2 regions of the Streptomyces sp. NPDC039430 genome follow, and region 1 is predicted to be linked to the other one. Evidence: riboswitches for the same ligand, from Rfam matches in the RefSeq annotation. Region 1 holds a riboswitch; the other holds the start of a gene.

Region 1 (7,104 bases):
ACCTCAGGGACCGGACCGGCGGCCCGGCGCCGGTCAGTAGCTGGGGAGGCTGCGCGGGCCGAGGTCGTCGCGGGCGGGCGCCGGTGCGAGCCGGACGTTCGCGCCGAGGACGGTCAGTCCACGCGTGGCGACGACCACGGGCTCCAGGGTGACGGAGACGATCTCGGGGTGGTCGTCGACCAGCCGGGAGACCCGCAGGAGCAGTTCCTCCAGCGCGAGGGTGTCGACCGGGGTGGAGCCGCGCCAGCCGAACAGGAGGGGCGCCGAGCGGATGGACCGGATCTGCTCGGCGACGTCGCGGTCGGTGGCCGGTACGAGCCGGTGGGCGAGATCGCCGAGGAGTTCGGAGGGCGCGCCGGCGAGCCCGAAGGAGAGCACGGCTCCGGCGGCGGCGTCGATGGCGGCCCGAACGACGGTGTCCACGCCGCGCGGGGCCATGGCCTGGACGACGGGCCGCAGCTCGGCGGGGCCGCCGAGGGACTCGGTCAGTTCGCGGTGGGCGAGGCGCAGTTGTGCCTCGTCGGCGAGGTCGAGCCGTACGCCCCCGAGGTCGGAGCGGTGGCGCAGATGGGGCGCGGTCGTCTTGAGCGCGACGGGGTAGCCGAGCCGGTGCGCGGCGGCCACGGCGTCGTCGGGACCTGGCGCGGGGAGGGTGGGCCGTACGGGGATGCCGTACAGCCCGAGCAGTTCCCGGGTGTCGGCCCCGCCGAGCGGCACGCCGTGGGGGTCGGGCGCGTCTCCGAGCAGCCGCGCGATGAGCGCGGCGGCCGCGCTCTCGTCGATGGCGTCGTCGAGGTACTCGGGCACCTTGCCCGGCTCGGCGCTCTGCCGTCGCCACTGCGCGTACCGGACGGCTTCGGCGAGCGCGCGGACGGCGCGTTCCGCGGCGGGATAGGCGGGGATGCGGCCGGAGGCGGCGGGGGCGGGCGGTACGGCAGACGCGGGCGGCACACCGGGGGCTGAAGGAGTCGGCGGTGAGGCGGGGGCGGGCGGTGCGGCGGCGGGGCGCGCAGGCGCGGGCGGGGGCGCGTCGGTGGAGATGGGGGCGGACCCGGCCGGGCCTCGCGCGCTGCCCTCCACCGCCGCCAGTGCCTCCGCCAGGCCCTCGATCTCCACATGGACCACCGCGACCGGCTTCCCCGGGGCGCTCGTCACGGTCTCGCGCAGTACGGTGCCCAGCGCGCCGCCGTTGGCGGGGTCCGTCGTACCGGTCTCCCCCACGTGCGGGATCGCGGTCACCACCACCGCGTCGACGGCCGGGTCGGACAGGGCCGGGGCGAGGGCGGCGCGGAAGTCCTCCGGGGTCGCGGCGGTGGTGAGGTCGCGGGGCGGCAAGGGGCGCAGGCCCTCCGTCAGACAGGCGTCGTAGGTGAGCAGGCCGAGGGATTCGGAGTTGCCGAGGATCGCCACGCGCGGGCCGGCCGGCAGGGGCTGGGAGGCGAGCAGGAGGCCCGCGTCGACCAGTTCGGTGACCGTGTCGACCCGGATCACCCCGGCCTGCCGCAGCAGCGCCGAGACCGTCGCGTCCGGGATACGGGTGACCGGCACCGCGTGGCCGGGCGGCGCGCTGCCGCTGTGCCGCGCTCCCTTGACGACCACGACCGGCTTCAGCGCCGCCGTACGACGGGCGAGCCGGGTGAACTTGCGCGGGTTGCCGATCGATTCGAGGTAGAGGAGGGCGACATCGGTGTCCGGGTCCTCGTACCAGTACTGGAGGATGTCGTTGCCGGAGACGTCCGCGCGGTTGCCCGCGGAGATGAAGGACGACAGGCCCGCGCCGCGCCGGTAGAGCCCGGAGAGCAGGGCGATGCCGATGGCTCCCGACTGGGTGAACAGCCCGATACGGCCCCGGTCGGGCGGCTCGGGCGCGAGCGAGGCGTTCAGCCTGACGGCCTCGGCCGTGTTGATGATCCCGAACGCGTTGGGTCCGATGATGCGCATCCCGTACGAGCGGGCCTGCCGCACCAGTTCGCGCTGGCGTTCCCGGCCCTCGGCGCCGCTCTCCGCGTAACCGGCGGAGAGGACCACCAGACCGCGGACACCGTGCCGGCCGCAGTCCGCGACCGCTTCCGGCACCCGCTCCGCCGGTACGGCGAGTACCGCGAGGTCGACCGGGTCGCCGATCGCCGCGACGGACCGGAAGGCGGGGACGCCGTCCAGCTCGGCCAGGTCCTCGGCGAAGGCGTGGTTCACCGCGTACACGCGTCCGGTGAAGCCCGCTTCGAGCAGATTGCGCAGGACCGTGCGGCCGACGCCGCCGGGCGCGCGTCCGGTGCCGACGACGGCGACCGAGCCGGGCGTGAGCAGGCGCTGCACCGAGCGCGCCTCGGCGCGCTGTTCGCGGCCACGCTGCACGGCGAGGGATTCCGCGGTGGGTTCGAGGTCCAGGGTGAGACGTACGGAGCCGTCCTCGAAGCTGCGCTTCTGCGTGTAGCCGGCGTCCCGGAACACCTTGATCATCTTGTTGTTGGCAGGCAGGACCTCGGCGGCGAAGCGCCGGATGCCCCGTTCGCGGGCGACCGCCGCGATGTGTTCGAGCAGGGCCGAGGCGACACCGCGTCCCTGGTGCGCGTCCTGGACGAGGAAGGCGACCTCGGCCTCGTCGGCGGGCGCGGCCGCCGGGAGCCCGCGCTCGTCGATGCGGTCGTACCGTACGGTCGCGATGAACTCGCCGCCCACCGTCACGGCGAGGCCCACCCGGTCCACGTAGTCGTGGTGGGTGAAGCGGTGCACGTCCCGGTCGGAGAGACGCGGGTAGGGGGCGAAGAACCGGTAGTACTTCGACTCGTCGGAGACCTGTTCGTAGAAGCTGACCAGCCGCTCCGCGTCGGCGGTGGTGATGGGCCTGATCCGCGCGGTGCCTCCGTCGCGCAGCACCACGTCCGCTTCCCAGTGATCGGGGTACGCATGGTCCGGCGGCGTCTCCATGGGCAAAGCCTACGGCGCGGGCGCCGCCACGGCCCGGGGTCCGGGGCAGGTACGGCACCGGGGGCGAGGTCCGTCCGGTGCCGGGGGCGTGGTCCGTCCCGGGGCGGCACCGGAGCAATTCGTGGCACATGAGACGCTGGTCTAGACATCGTTTTTGAGACTTGAAGGGCAACACCATGGCTGAGCGCCGCGTCAATGTCGGCTGGGCCGAGGGCCTGCACGCCCGTCCCGCCTCCATCTTCGTCCGCGCCGCCACGGCCGCCGGCGTCCCGGTGACGATCGCGAAGGCCGACGGCAACCCCGTCAACGCCGCGTCGATGCTCGCGGTGCTCGGCCTGGGCGCGCAGGGCGGCGAGGAGGTCGTCCTCGCTTCCGAGGCGGAGGGCGCCGACGCCGCTCTCGACCGGCTGGCGAAGCTGGTCGCGGAAGGGCTCGACGAGCTTCCCGAGACGGTCTGAGCGTATTTCCACGACGGAGCCGGGGTCCACTGAATTCAGTGGACCCCGGCTCCGTTTTCCATGCGGGCAGCAAAAAGGACAGCCGGGCTATTTCTCTTCTTTGTATACGGCGTGATTGTTAATTGCGGACGCTCGCGATGTTTACGGCATGTTGCGAAACCCTCACCTTTTCCCGGCCGCGCTCCGGTCGCTTCAGCCGGTGCGCCGCCGCCGTACGCTCCGCGTGCAGCGCCGTCAGCGTCCGCGCCCGCTCCGCGTCGCCACGCGCCACGGCGTCCACGATCGCGCCGTGCTCCGCCCAGGACTCCAGGGGGCTGGCGGGCTGGTCGACCACGTACATCCAGGCGATCTTGTGCCGGAGCTGGGTGAGCGGGGCGGTGAGCGCCGGGCTTCCCGACGCCTGCGTGAGCGTCTCGTGGAACCAGGCGCCCAGTGAGCGCAGATCCTCGCCCTGGCCTCTGCGGGCCCGCTCCTGCCCCAGTCTGACCAGGCCGCGCAGGACCTTGAGATGGGCTTCCGTACGGCGCTGGGCGGCGCGCGCGGCGCCCAGCGGCTCCAGCAGCAGCCGCACGTCGAGCAGGTCGGCCGCCTCCTGCTCCGTGGGCTCGGCCACACAGGCGCCGACATGGCGGCGGGTGGTCACGAAGCCCTCCGACTCCAGCGTGCGCAGGGCTTCGCGCACCGGGACGCGGGAGACGCCGTAGCGCCGTGCCAGGTGCTCCTCCGTGAGCCGGCTGCCGCGTTCGAATACGCCGGAGATGATGTCGTCGCGAATAGCCGTGCATACCGAGTGCGCGGGAATGCGCATGTCCGAACCTCCGCCTTAATCCGCGCGAAACGCTGCCGATCGACGCCTGTTCCGTGACTCTATTGCAATCATCGCGAATTTCCGATGGGTGCCCGGAATCCATGGATATCTTTTGGCCAGCGGACCGCGGCGGGCGCGGACGCGACGCCGAAGGCCCCGGCGCTGCGCCGGGGCCTTCGGGGGGGCGGAGTGGTCAGACGTTCACGCCGTGCGCGCGCAGATACGCGACGGGGTCGATGTCCGAGCCGTAGTCGGGGCCCGTCCTGGCCTCGAAGTGGAGGTGCGGCCCGGTGACGTTGCCGGTCGCGCCCGAGACGCCGATCCGCTGCCCCGGGGTGACGCTCTGGCCGACGGCGACGCCGATCGAGGAGAGATGGCCGTACTGGGTGTACGTGCCGTCGCTCATCCGCAGCACGATGTTGTTGCCGTACGAGCCGCCCCAGCCCGCCTCGACCACGGTGCCCGCGCCCACGGCCACGACGGACGTGCCGGAGGCGGCGCGGAAGTCGACGCCCGAGTGGCTGCCGGAGGACCAGAGCGAGCCGCCCGCCCGGTAACCGGTGGTGACGTACGAGCCGGCGATGGGGAGCTGGAAGGCGTTGAGGCGTTCGCGCTCGGCGGCCCGCGCCGCGCGCTCCTTCTCCGCGCGGAGCTCCTGGGCGCGGGCCTCCGCCTTGCGCGCCGCCTCCGCCTTCGCCGCGGCCCTCGCCCTGACCTCGGCGGCGGCCCGGCGCTGCGCGTCGGCCTGGGCGTCGATGGTGCCGGCGAGGGAGTCGTTGATGACCAGGGCCTGGGCAAGACCGGTCGGCCGGGCGGCGGCCACGCCGGTGTCGGCGGCGAGCGCCGGGGAAGCGGCGAGGGTGCTGATGACGCCGGTGGCGGCGAGGGTCGCGGCACCCGCGACGCCCGCGCTCCTGCGGCTCATACGGCTGCGGGCACGATGCTTCCCGGTGGCACGGGTGAACGCCATGGGGTGGCTGGTCCTTTCCTTCCTTCTCGCCTACCGGGTTAGCTGACGGGTTCGGAGCAGGAAGGTCTCCTACGGGCGTGCCTGCCACTCACGGCGGCGACACCCGATTCACCCCAGGGACTTCGTGGGTCCCCGGCTCCCCAGGCTCGCGCCTGACGGGGACTCGGCGATGACTGTCCGGTGCCGCGGACGCGGCGCAACTGGCGGACAGCCGGACCGACGTTAAGCGGGTGGTCTTTCAATCACCAAACAGACAGGCCCCTTTGTAGCGCACACCACAGGGCAGACAACCACCCTCCCCCTCAAAGAGGGACATAAAGGGAAACCCCGGCGGCCGAAGCCACCGGGGTTCCACGAAGAGGCCGGATCAGCCCGTGACGACCGTCACTTCGCCGATCCCGAGAGCCGTGACCGGCTCCTTGATCTGCGCGGCGTCACCGACGAGCACGGTGACGAGCCGGTCCACCGGGAAGGCGTTGACGGCCGCGGCCGTCGCCTCGACGGTGCCGGTCTCGGCCAGCCGCGCGTACAGCTGCGCCTGGAAGTCGTCCGGCAGGTACTGCTCGACCTGGTCGGCCAGCGTGCTCGCGACGGAGGCCGCCGTCTCGTACTTCAGCGGGGCCACCCCCACCAGGTTCTGGACGGCCACATCGCGCTCGGCGTCGGTCAGCCCCTCGGCCGCGAGGGTGCGCAGCACCTTCCAGAGGTCGTCCAGCGCCGGGCCGGTGGACGCGGTGTCCACGGAGCCGCTGATGGCGAGCATCGCCGCGCCGGCCGCACCGCCCGGCGCGTCGGGCGCCGAGGAGCGCAGCACCTGGCCGAAGGCCCGTACGCCGTAGGTGTAGCCCTTCTCCTCGCGCAGCACCCGGTCGAGCCGGGAGGTGAGCGTGCCGCCCAGGCAGTACGTGCCGAGGACCTGGGCGGGCCAGACCCGGTCGTGCCGGTCGGCGCCGATGCGGCCGATCAGCAGCTGGGTCTGGACGGCGCCGGGGCGGTCCACGATCACCACACGGCCCGTGTCGTCGGCGGTCACGGGCGGCATGGGACGGGGGGCGACGGTGTCGCCGGTCCAGGTGCCGAGGGTGTCGGCGAGGATCTTGTCGAGATCGACGCCGGTGAGATCACCGACGATCACAGCGGTGGCCGTGGCGGGGCGCACATGCGCCTCGTAGAAGGCGCGCACGCCCGCGGCGTCGATGCGCTCCACCGTCTCCTCGGTGCCCTGGCGCGGCCGTGACATGCGCGAGGAGGCCGGGAACAGCTCCTTGGACAGCTGCTTGGCGGCGCGGCGGCCCGGGTTGGCGGTCTCGTGCGGGATCTCGTCGAGACGGTTGCGTACGAGCCGCTCGACCTCGCTGTCCGCGAAGGCGGGGGCCCGCAGCGCCTCGGCGAGCAGACCGAGCGCCTTGGGCAGCCTGGAGACGGGGACCTCCAGGGAGATCCGGACGCCCGGGTGGTCGGCGTGCGCGTCGAGCGTGGCGCCGCAGCGCTCCAGCTCGGCGGCGAACTCCTCGGCGCTGCGCTTGTCGGTGCCCTCGGAGAAGGCCCGCGCCATGATGGTGGCGATGCCGTCGAGCCCCTCGGGCTCGGCGTCCAGCGGGGCGTCGAGATTGATCTCGACCGCCACCACCTGCTGGCCGGGACGGTCGCAGCGCAGCACCGTCAGTCCGTTGTCGAGAGCGCCGCGCCCGGGGGCGGGGAAGGCCCAGGGCCTGGCCTCGCCGGCTGTCGGACGCGGGTGGAAGTCCATGGTCACGGCAGCGTCGGTCACTGGTCCGCCCCCTCGTGCTCGTCGGTCTCGTCTTCATCGGCGGAGGCGTCGTCGCCGTCGGCGGTGACCGGTTCGTAGACCAGCACCGCGCGGTTGTCGGGGCGCAGCCGCGCCGCGGCGACGGCCCGTACCTCTTCCGCGGTGACGTCCAGGACGCGGGTCACGGCGG
Region 2 (7,104 bases), on a different contig from region 1:
CGGGCGTCCTCGGCGCCTACCTCGTACTGGCCGGCACGCTGGTGTCACTGATCGGCATCAGCTGGGACGTCCAATGGCACGTCGACATCGGCCCGGACACCTTCTTCACCCTCTCCCATCTCCTGCTGTACTCCGGCAGCGCTGTCGCCGGTCTCACCAGCCTGGTCATGGTGGTGCGGGCCACCGCCGCGCAGCGCGCGGGACGGCCGGCCGAGCGAGCCGTCGGCGGCAGCCCCGTCCGGGTGTTCGGCGGGACCTTCACGGCGCCCCTGGGCTATCTGGTCGCCGGGACGGGCGGTGCGCTCTTCCTGCTCTACGGGCTGCTGGATCTGTGGTGGCACTCGCTGTACGGATTCGACGCCGTACTCGACTCACCACCGCACGTCGGGCTGTTCATCTCGGTCTCGCTCACGATGGTCGGCAGCGTCATCGTCTTCGCCGCGGCCCGCGCGGAACGCTGGGGCCGGGTCGGACTGATCGTCAGCATCCCTGTCCTGATGACGTTCAGCCCCATCACCACCAACGCCTTCGCCGCCCTGCCCCTGCCCTTCGAACCGGTCGTCGCGGGCACCGTCTTCTTCGCCGTCCTCCTGGTCATCATGGGAGGGCTCACCCTCGGCAGGGGAGCCGTCCTCGCCATCAGCGGCACCCTCGCCGCCATCCAGGGCTTCCTGTGGTGGTTCTCCCCGTGGGCCTCCCACGTCTACGCCGCCTCGCAGGGCCTGCCGCTGCGCGACAACCTCGGCGACAAGGCCCCGGAACTGCCCGCGAGCATCCCCATGTTCATGCTCCTGGCGGCGGCGGTCATCGAAACACTGCTGTGGCTGGGCTCGACGCGTGGCTGGTCGAATCGGTGGCTGCCCCAGCTCCTGGGCGCGTCCGGCGGACTGGTGATCAGCGTCTCGGTGCTCCTCCAGAAGTCCCTGCTCGGTGATTCCGGCACTCCCGACGCCGCCGGTCTGCTGACCGCCGCCGTCGTGGGCCTGGCCTTCGGCGCCCTCGCCGGCTTCCTCGGCGCGCGCTTCGCCGTCATCCTGCGCGCCAATACCCCGACCTCCAGCCCGGAAGGCAACTGATCCGTGCACAGCCCTCTCACCGGCCCCGCCCCGGCGCCGTCCTCACGCACCACCGCTCGCCGGCCCCCGGCCCGCCGCGTACGCTCCCTGGTCCTCGCGCTGTCCGCGGTGGCGGCCCTGCTCTTCGCGTCGGCCGCGCCTGCCGCCGCCTACGAGCCGGTCGGGATCGTGCACACGGAACGCGTACAGGCGGGCCCGTACAGCCTGACCGTCGGGTTCTCCACCTGGCCGCTGCGTGCCATGCAGTCGCTGGACTTCACCTTCGCCCCCGAAGGGGGGATAGCGGGCAAATCCGGCACGCTCACCCGTGACGCCACCGGCCTCGACTCCGATGACCGCGTCACGCCGCTGGCACGCCACCCCCGCAAACTCGATGTCTGGGGTCTGGACATCAAGTCCTTCCCCGACCCGGGCGACGTGGCGCTCACCTTCGCCATCGACGGCCCCGAGGGTCATGGCACGGGGACCCTCAAGCACCTGACCGTCCTCGACCAGCCGGGCCCGCCCCTGTCGCTGAGCTGGAGCGTCTGCGCCCTGCCCGTCCTCGGGCTGATCGCCTTCCTGGTCATCGCCTGGCGGCGCAACGAACCGGCGCGCCGGCTCGCCGAGTTGGGCATATAGCGCCGGACGCGCGCGCGGTGCGCGCAGGCGGCCGAAGGGGGAGCGTGGGACCGGCCACGCTCCCCCTTCGGCCGCGAACTGCCTTTTGCTGAAGGGTGGTCGCCGATTTCGATCCACTCTTCGGTGAAAGGCTGCCACGGAACTGACGCGTGGCACGACCGTGTTCGGAAACGACAGAAGGTCAGAAACGCGCACGGCTCCGCCAATTCAATGGCGTTGAGCGGTGCAATTGCCGTGAGAAGCGGCTCGCCCGGGATCCGCCGGGGTCCGCCGGGGTCCGCGAGGGGCCGTCCCCGGCGGCTTCCGAATTACGTGATCAAGCGCGATTCGGCGCCCGGTGGGACGCCCGAATTTCCAGTCATGGGTGGGACTGTCGAGGCCGGACCGACCAGGCCGGATCGCTCCTTTATGGGCGATTTATCTCCGTTCTCCCCGAAGTCCATTTATGTAGCGTTCATGTGACTTTCCACTCCCTTGGAACCCCCGTGAGCTGGACATTTCCGTCATGGGCGTGATGTGTGTCACGTAAGTGCCGGGTTGCGAGCGCCGCCTCCTCGTTCATTTCGTCCACGGAGAAGGCGAGTTGAGAGCCCCGGTATCGGGTGGGTAACGAGATCTTTCCGGGTTGGAATCGTGAATTGGATTCCGTTGTGAATTCAGGGCTTGTTTCGTCCGGGCGTCCTCGCTTACGTTCTCGTCACTCCGGATGGAACGCCGAATCCTGCCGCCGTCCGGAAACCCACACCCACCCACGTACGGCAGGAGCGGGGGACCCAGGTAAGTCGCCGATCCGTACTACGGGCCGGCTTGGGGTGAAGCCGCATTCACAGTGCGGCCGGGCATCTCCAGCTCGAACCCGACAGCTCACCTCGCAGGCGGAGGAGAGGAATTCGTCATGGCCTCAAAGGCTAAGCACCGTCGTCCCAAGAACAACCCCGTCGCCAGAGGCCTCGTCACCGCGGGCACGGGCGGTGCCGTACTCGCCTTCCCCCTGCTGGCCGCGACCACCGCGGAAGCGGCCCCGGCGCACACCGCCGCCACCGCCGACGCCAAGGTGTCCATGGCTCCGGCCGCCGCCGTTCAGACGGACGTCCCGGCGACCTACTCCGTGGTCTGGGGGGACTCGCTGTCCAGGATCGCGGACACGTACTCGATCAGCGGCGGCTGGCAGAAGCTCTATGAGGACAACCGTGACGTCATCGGCGGCAACCCGTCGCTGATCCACCCCGGTCTCACGCTGACGCTCGCGGCGGACTCCGCGTCGGAGGCCCCTGCCGACTCCACCGCCGACTCAACGGCCGACGAGAGCGCCACCACCGACGCGAGCGCCGCAGCCGATACGGGCGCCGCCACCCAGACGGCCGCGACGACGTACACCGACGACCTGGACGGCTGGATCCGGGAGTCGCTGGACGTCATGGCGCAGCACGGCATCCCCGGCTCCTACGACGGCATCTACCGCAACATCATGCGCGAGTCCTCGGGCAACCCGTCCGCCATCAACAACTGGGACTCGAACGCCGCCGCCGGCACCCCGTCCAAGGGCCTCCTGCAGGTCATCGACCCGACGTTCCAGGCCTACCACGTGCCCGGTACGTCGACGGACAGCTACGACCCGGTCGCCAACATCACCGCCGCGAGCAACTACGCGGCCGACCGCTACGGCTCGATCGACAACGTGAACGGCCCCTACTGACAGGCCCTCACGCCCGTCGCGGCAGGCCGGACAGCCCTCAGGGCCTGTCCGGCCTGCCGGCGTTCGCGCGTGTCCCCGTCCCGTGTCCCGTGTCCCCGCCGCTCCCCGGCCAGGCGCGCCGCGCGCGCAGCTCCCGTACCCCAGCCGCCGCCAGCACCAGCGCCGCCGCGCCCAGGGACCACAGCAGCTGCGGGCGCGCCGCGTCATTCGTCAGCATCAGACCGAAGACGACCGCCATCGCGGCGAGCGTGGCCCATGTCAGCCCCGGGAAGAGCCACATCCTCAGCACCAGCCGCTCCGGTGCCTCCCGCTCGATACGGCGCCGCAGCCGCAGCTGCGACACGGCGATCAAGGCCCAGACGAAGAGGAGCACCGCGCCGACCGCGTTGAGCATGTACAGGAAGACCGAGTCGGGCCAGCGGAGATTGAGCAGCACCGACACGAAGCCGAACGCCACGGACGCGAGGACCGCCCGCCGGGGCACACCGCCGCCGCTCACCGTCAGCAGGGACCGCGGCGCCTCGCCCCGTTCGGCCAGCGAGAAGACCATCCGGGACGATCCGTAGAGGTTGGCGTTGAGCGCCGACAGCAGGGCCACGAACACCACGATGTTCATGATCTGCGCGGCGGACGGGATGCCGATGGCGTCGAGGACGGTGACATACGGACTCAGCCCGGCCCGCTGCGCCGTCCAGGGCAGCACCGTCACGATGACCAGCATCGAACCGACGTAGAAGAACAGGATCCGGAACACCGCGCTGCGCACCGCCCGGGACACCGAGCGCACCGGGTCGTCGGACTCCGCCGCCGCGATCGTGACCACCTCCAGGCCGCCGAAGGCGAAGACGACGGCGAGCACACCGGAGATGACGCCCTGCCAGCCGCCGGGCAGGAAGCCGTCCTGTCCCGCGAGGTGGGTGAAGCCGACGGGGTCGGTGTCGGGCAGCAGGCCGAAGACCGCCAGCAGTCCGAGCACCAGGAACGCGACGATCGCGAACACCTTCAGGGCGGCGAACCAGAACTCGAACTCGCCGAAGTTCTTCACGGCGGCGAGGTTCGTGCCGGTGAAGAACACCATGAAGACCAGCACCCACGCCCACTGCGGCACCGAGGGCAGCCAGCCGTTCGCGATCCGCGCCGCGCCCGTCGCCTCCACCGCGAGGACGACGACCAGCAGGAACCAGTACAGCCAGCCCGCGCTGAACCCCGCCCACCGGCCGAGCGCCCGCTCGGCGTACACGGAGAACGAGCCCGACGACGGCATCGCGGCCGACATCTCGCCCAGCATCCGCATCACACACATCGCGAGCGCGCCCGCGATCAGATACGAGACGACGATCCCGGGCCCGGCCATCGCGATCCCGGCCCCCGAGCCGACGAAGAGCCCGGCGCCGATGACCCCGCCGAGGCCGAGCATGGTCAGATGGCGCTGCTTGAGCCCGCCGGCGAGCGGTGTCCGAGCGGCCGCCGCGGCCGTGGCCGTGGCTGTGCCCGTATCCGAATCCGTAGCCGTCCGGTCCGGGTCGGTACGGGCCGAGGTGTCGGGCGGGGTCTGGTCGTGCATGAGCGGTCAGGCTGCCTTCGGGGTGTGGGGGGATCTGCGGCACCACGCAGTGTCCCCGGACCACGCCCTCCCGGGCAAAACGAGCCGATCCCGACGCGACGACGGAGCGACGCGACGACGCGACGACGCGACGACGGAGCCATGGACCGATGGAGCGATGGACCGACGGGCAGGTCAGCGTACGCGGGCGACTCCGGCGTAGATGCCGCTGTCGTACCCGCCGCTCTCCTCTTCCGTCGGCGCGGCCGTGCCCTTGTACCAGTGAGGAGCCGTGACCAGTCCCGGCTCCGCGAGGTCCATGCCCTCGAAGAACCGCGCCACCCCCGCGCGGGTACGGAAGCCCAGCGTGATGCCGCCCCGCTTGTACTGCGCGACCACCTGTTCCACCAGCTCCGGATAGAGATCGGACGCGGCGTGCGAGAGCACCAGATAGCTGCCGCTGGGCAGGGCCTCCACCAGCGTGCCGACGATGTCGTACGGCTTCTCGTCCTCCGGGATGAAGTGCATGAGGGCGATGAGGGAGAGCGCGATCGGGCGGCTGAAATCCAGGAACCCCTGGGCGTGCTCCAGGATCGCCCGCGGCTCGCGGACATCCGCCTGGATGTAGTCGGTGGCGCCTTCCGGCGCACTGACCAGCAGGGCCTCGGCGTGCCGCAGGACGATGGGATCGTTGTCGGTGTAGACGACCCGCGCCTTCGGATTGATCTCCTGGACGATCTGGTGCAGGTTCGGCTTGGTCGGGATACCGGTGCCGATGTCGAGGAACTGGTCGATCCCGCTGAGCGCCAGCCAGGCGGTCGCGCGGCGCATGAAGGCACGGTTCTGCCGCGCGGCGGCCCTCGCCTCGGCGGGCAGCTGTGCCCCCACCGCCTGGTCGGTGGCGTAGTTGTCCTTGCCACCGAGGAGGAAGTCGTAGACACGGGCGGGATGGGGCTTGCTCGTGTCGATCTGCGGCTTGGGCAGCTGGGCCGTCATTGAACGCTCCCATGGCGTGGAGGCGGGGAAAGGAACCGGTGAAGGGGCTCGCGGCGCCGGGGTATCCGTTTCGAGCGATCCAGGTGGGCGCGAGCGGTAACAGAGTATGTGATGGGGGGAGTTGCTGTTCGAGCGAGGCGCGTATGTACGAGCGGCCAGATGCCGCGTACGGGCGGCCGGACGCGAGCCGGGCTGGGCTCGCACAGGATTCTCGTCCATACTTCCGGACGTGGAGCAGCGCATAGACTCGAATATCTGGCCCGAGCGTGCCGTGGGGAAAGACCCGGCGTACGTTCCCGGCCTCATGGTCCCCCGCCCCGCCGGGACAGCGGAGACGGACTCGGAGCAGGCGGAGACCGAGGCGAGCGCGCCCGAAGGCGCCGCCCCCTCGGACGCCCTCGCGGAGGCCGTTCCCGATGAGCCCGCCCTCGACGCGGACGGTGCCACTGGCACGGCCGAAGCGGCGAAGGAGGCCTCCGAGGAGGGGAACGCCCCCTCACAGGACGCCTCCTCCGACGGCGATGCCTCCGACGGCGCTTCCTCCGGCGACGGCCCCGCCAAGGACGCACCCGCCAAGGACGCACCCGCCAAGGACGCACCCGCCGAGGACGCACCCGCCGAGGACGGCCCCGTCTTCGAGGCCGCCGACCGCCGCGGCTCGATCACCGCGAACCGTGAGGGCGTCCGGTTCCGGCTGGACGACCAGGAGGCCGACTTCTGGTGGGACGAGATCGGCGCGGTCGAGATCAAGACCCCGCGGTTCGGGCGCCGGTTCACGGTCACGGTGCACGTGTCGGAGCGCCGCTGGTTCGACGCGGAGGTCGAGGCCGACACCAGGAACCGGCTCAAGCAGTGGACGGAAGAGCTCGACGCCGTCCTGGACGCCTACTTCGAGGAGAACTGAGCGCCCGGGAGAACTGGGCGCCCCGAGGAGAACTGGGCGTCCGAAGGGAACCGCGCGCCCGAGGGGAGCCGGGCGGCGTCCCAACTCGACGGGCAGGGGCCCTGGTTGAGAACACGCGCGGCCGGGCGCTCAGCCGCTCTTGGTGAGTACGCGGTCCCCGAACCGCGCCCGGCGCTCGTCCGCCGTTCCTTCCGCGCGCTCCCGCTCGCGTACCCGTGCGAGCAGCAGCGCCGGGTCGGGGTCCGTCTGAAGCGCGGTCAGGAGCAGC

The links. A riboswitch is a leader RNA that binds a small molecule or an ion and turns the genes downstream of it on or off. The one in region 1 is predicted to bind cyclic di-AMP.
Region 2: linked by a shared signal. The riboswitch ahead of ACZ7LS_RS09505 (transglycosylase SLT domain-containing protein) and the one ahead of ACZ7LS_RS27930 (M23 family metallopeptidase) in region 1 are both predicted to bind cyclic di-AMP.

Annotation. Positions count from the first base shown of each region.
Region 1 is NZ_JBVKAK010000013.1:58,394-65,497, forward strand. Features, by position in the region: gene ACZ7LS_RS27915 (bifunctional acetate--CoA ligase family protein/GNAT family N-acetyltransferase) at 34-2,928, opposite strand; gene ACZ7LS_RS27920 (HPr family phosphocarrier protein) at 3,105-3,386, shown strand; gene ACZ7LS_RS27925 (GntR family transcriptional regulator) at 3,505-4,194, opposite strand; gene ACZ7LS_RS27930 (M23 family metallopeptidase) at 4,388-5,164, opposite strand; cyclic di-AMP (ydaO/yuaA leader) riboswitch at 5,178-5,343, opposite strand; gene ACZ7LS_RS27935 (M16 family metallopeptidase) at 5,532-6,914, opposite strand; gene ACZ7LS_RS27940 (M16 family metallopeptidase) at 6,932-7,104, opposite strand, start outside.
Region 2 is NZ_JBVKAK010000003.1:57,848-64,951, forward strand. Features, by position in the region: gene ACZ7LS_RS09495 (hypothetical protein) at 1-1,076, shown strand, start outside; gene ACZ7LS_RS09500 (hypothetical protein) at 1,080-1,697, shown strand; cyclic di-AMP (ydaO/yuaA leader) riboswitch at 2,434-2,588, shown strand; gene ACZ7LS_RS09505 (transglycosylase SLT domain-containing protein) at 2,593-3,393, shown strand; gene ACZ7LS_RS09510 (amino acid permease) at 3,431-4,810, opposite strand; gene ACZ7LS_RS09515 (SAM-dependent methyltransferase) at 5,132-5,932, opposite strand; gene ACZ7LS_RS09520 (hypothetical protein) at 6,162-6,836, shown strand; gene ACZ7LS_RS09525 (ScbR family autoregulator-binding transcription factor) at 6,966-7,104, opposite strand, start outside.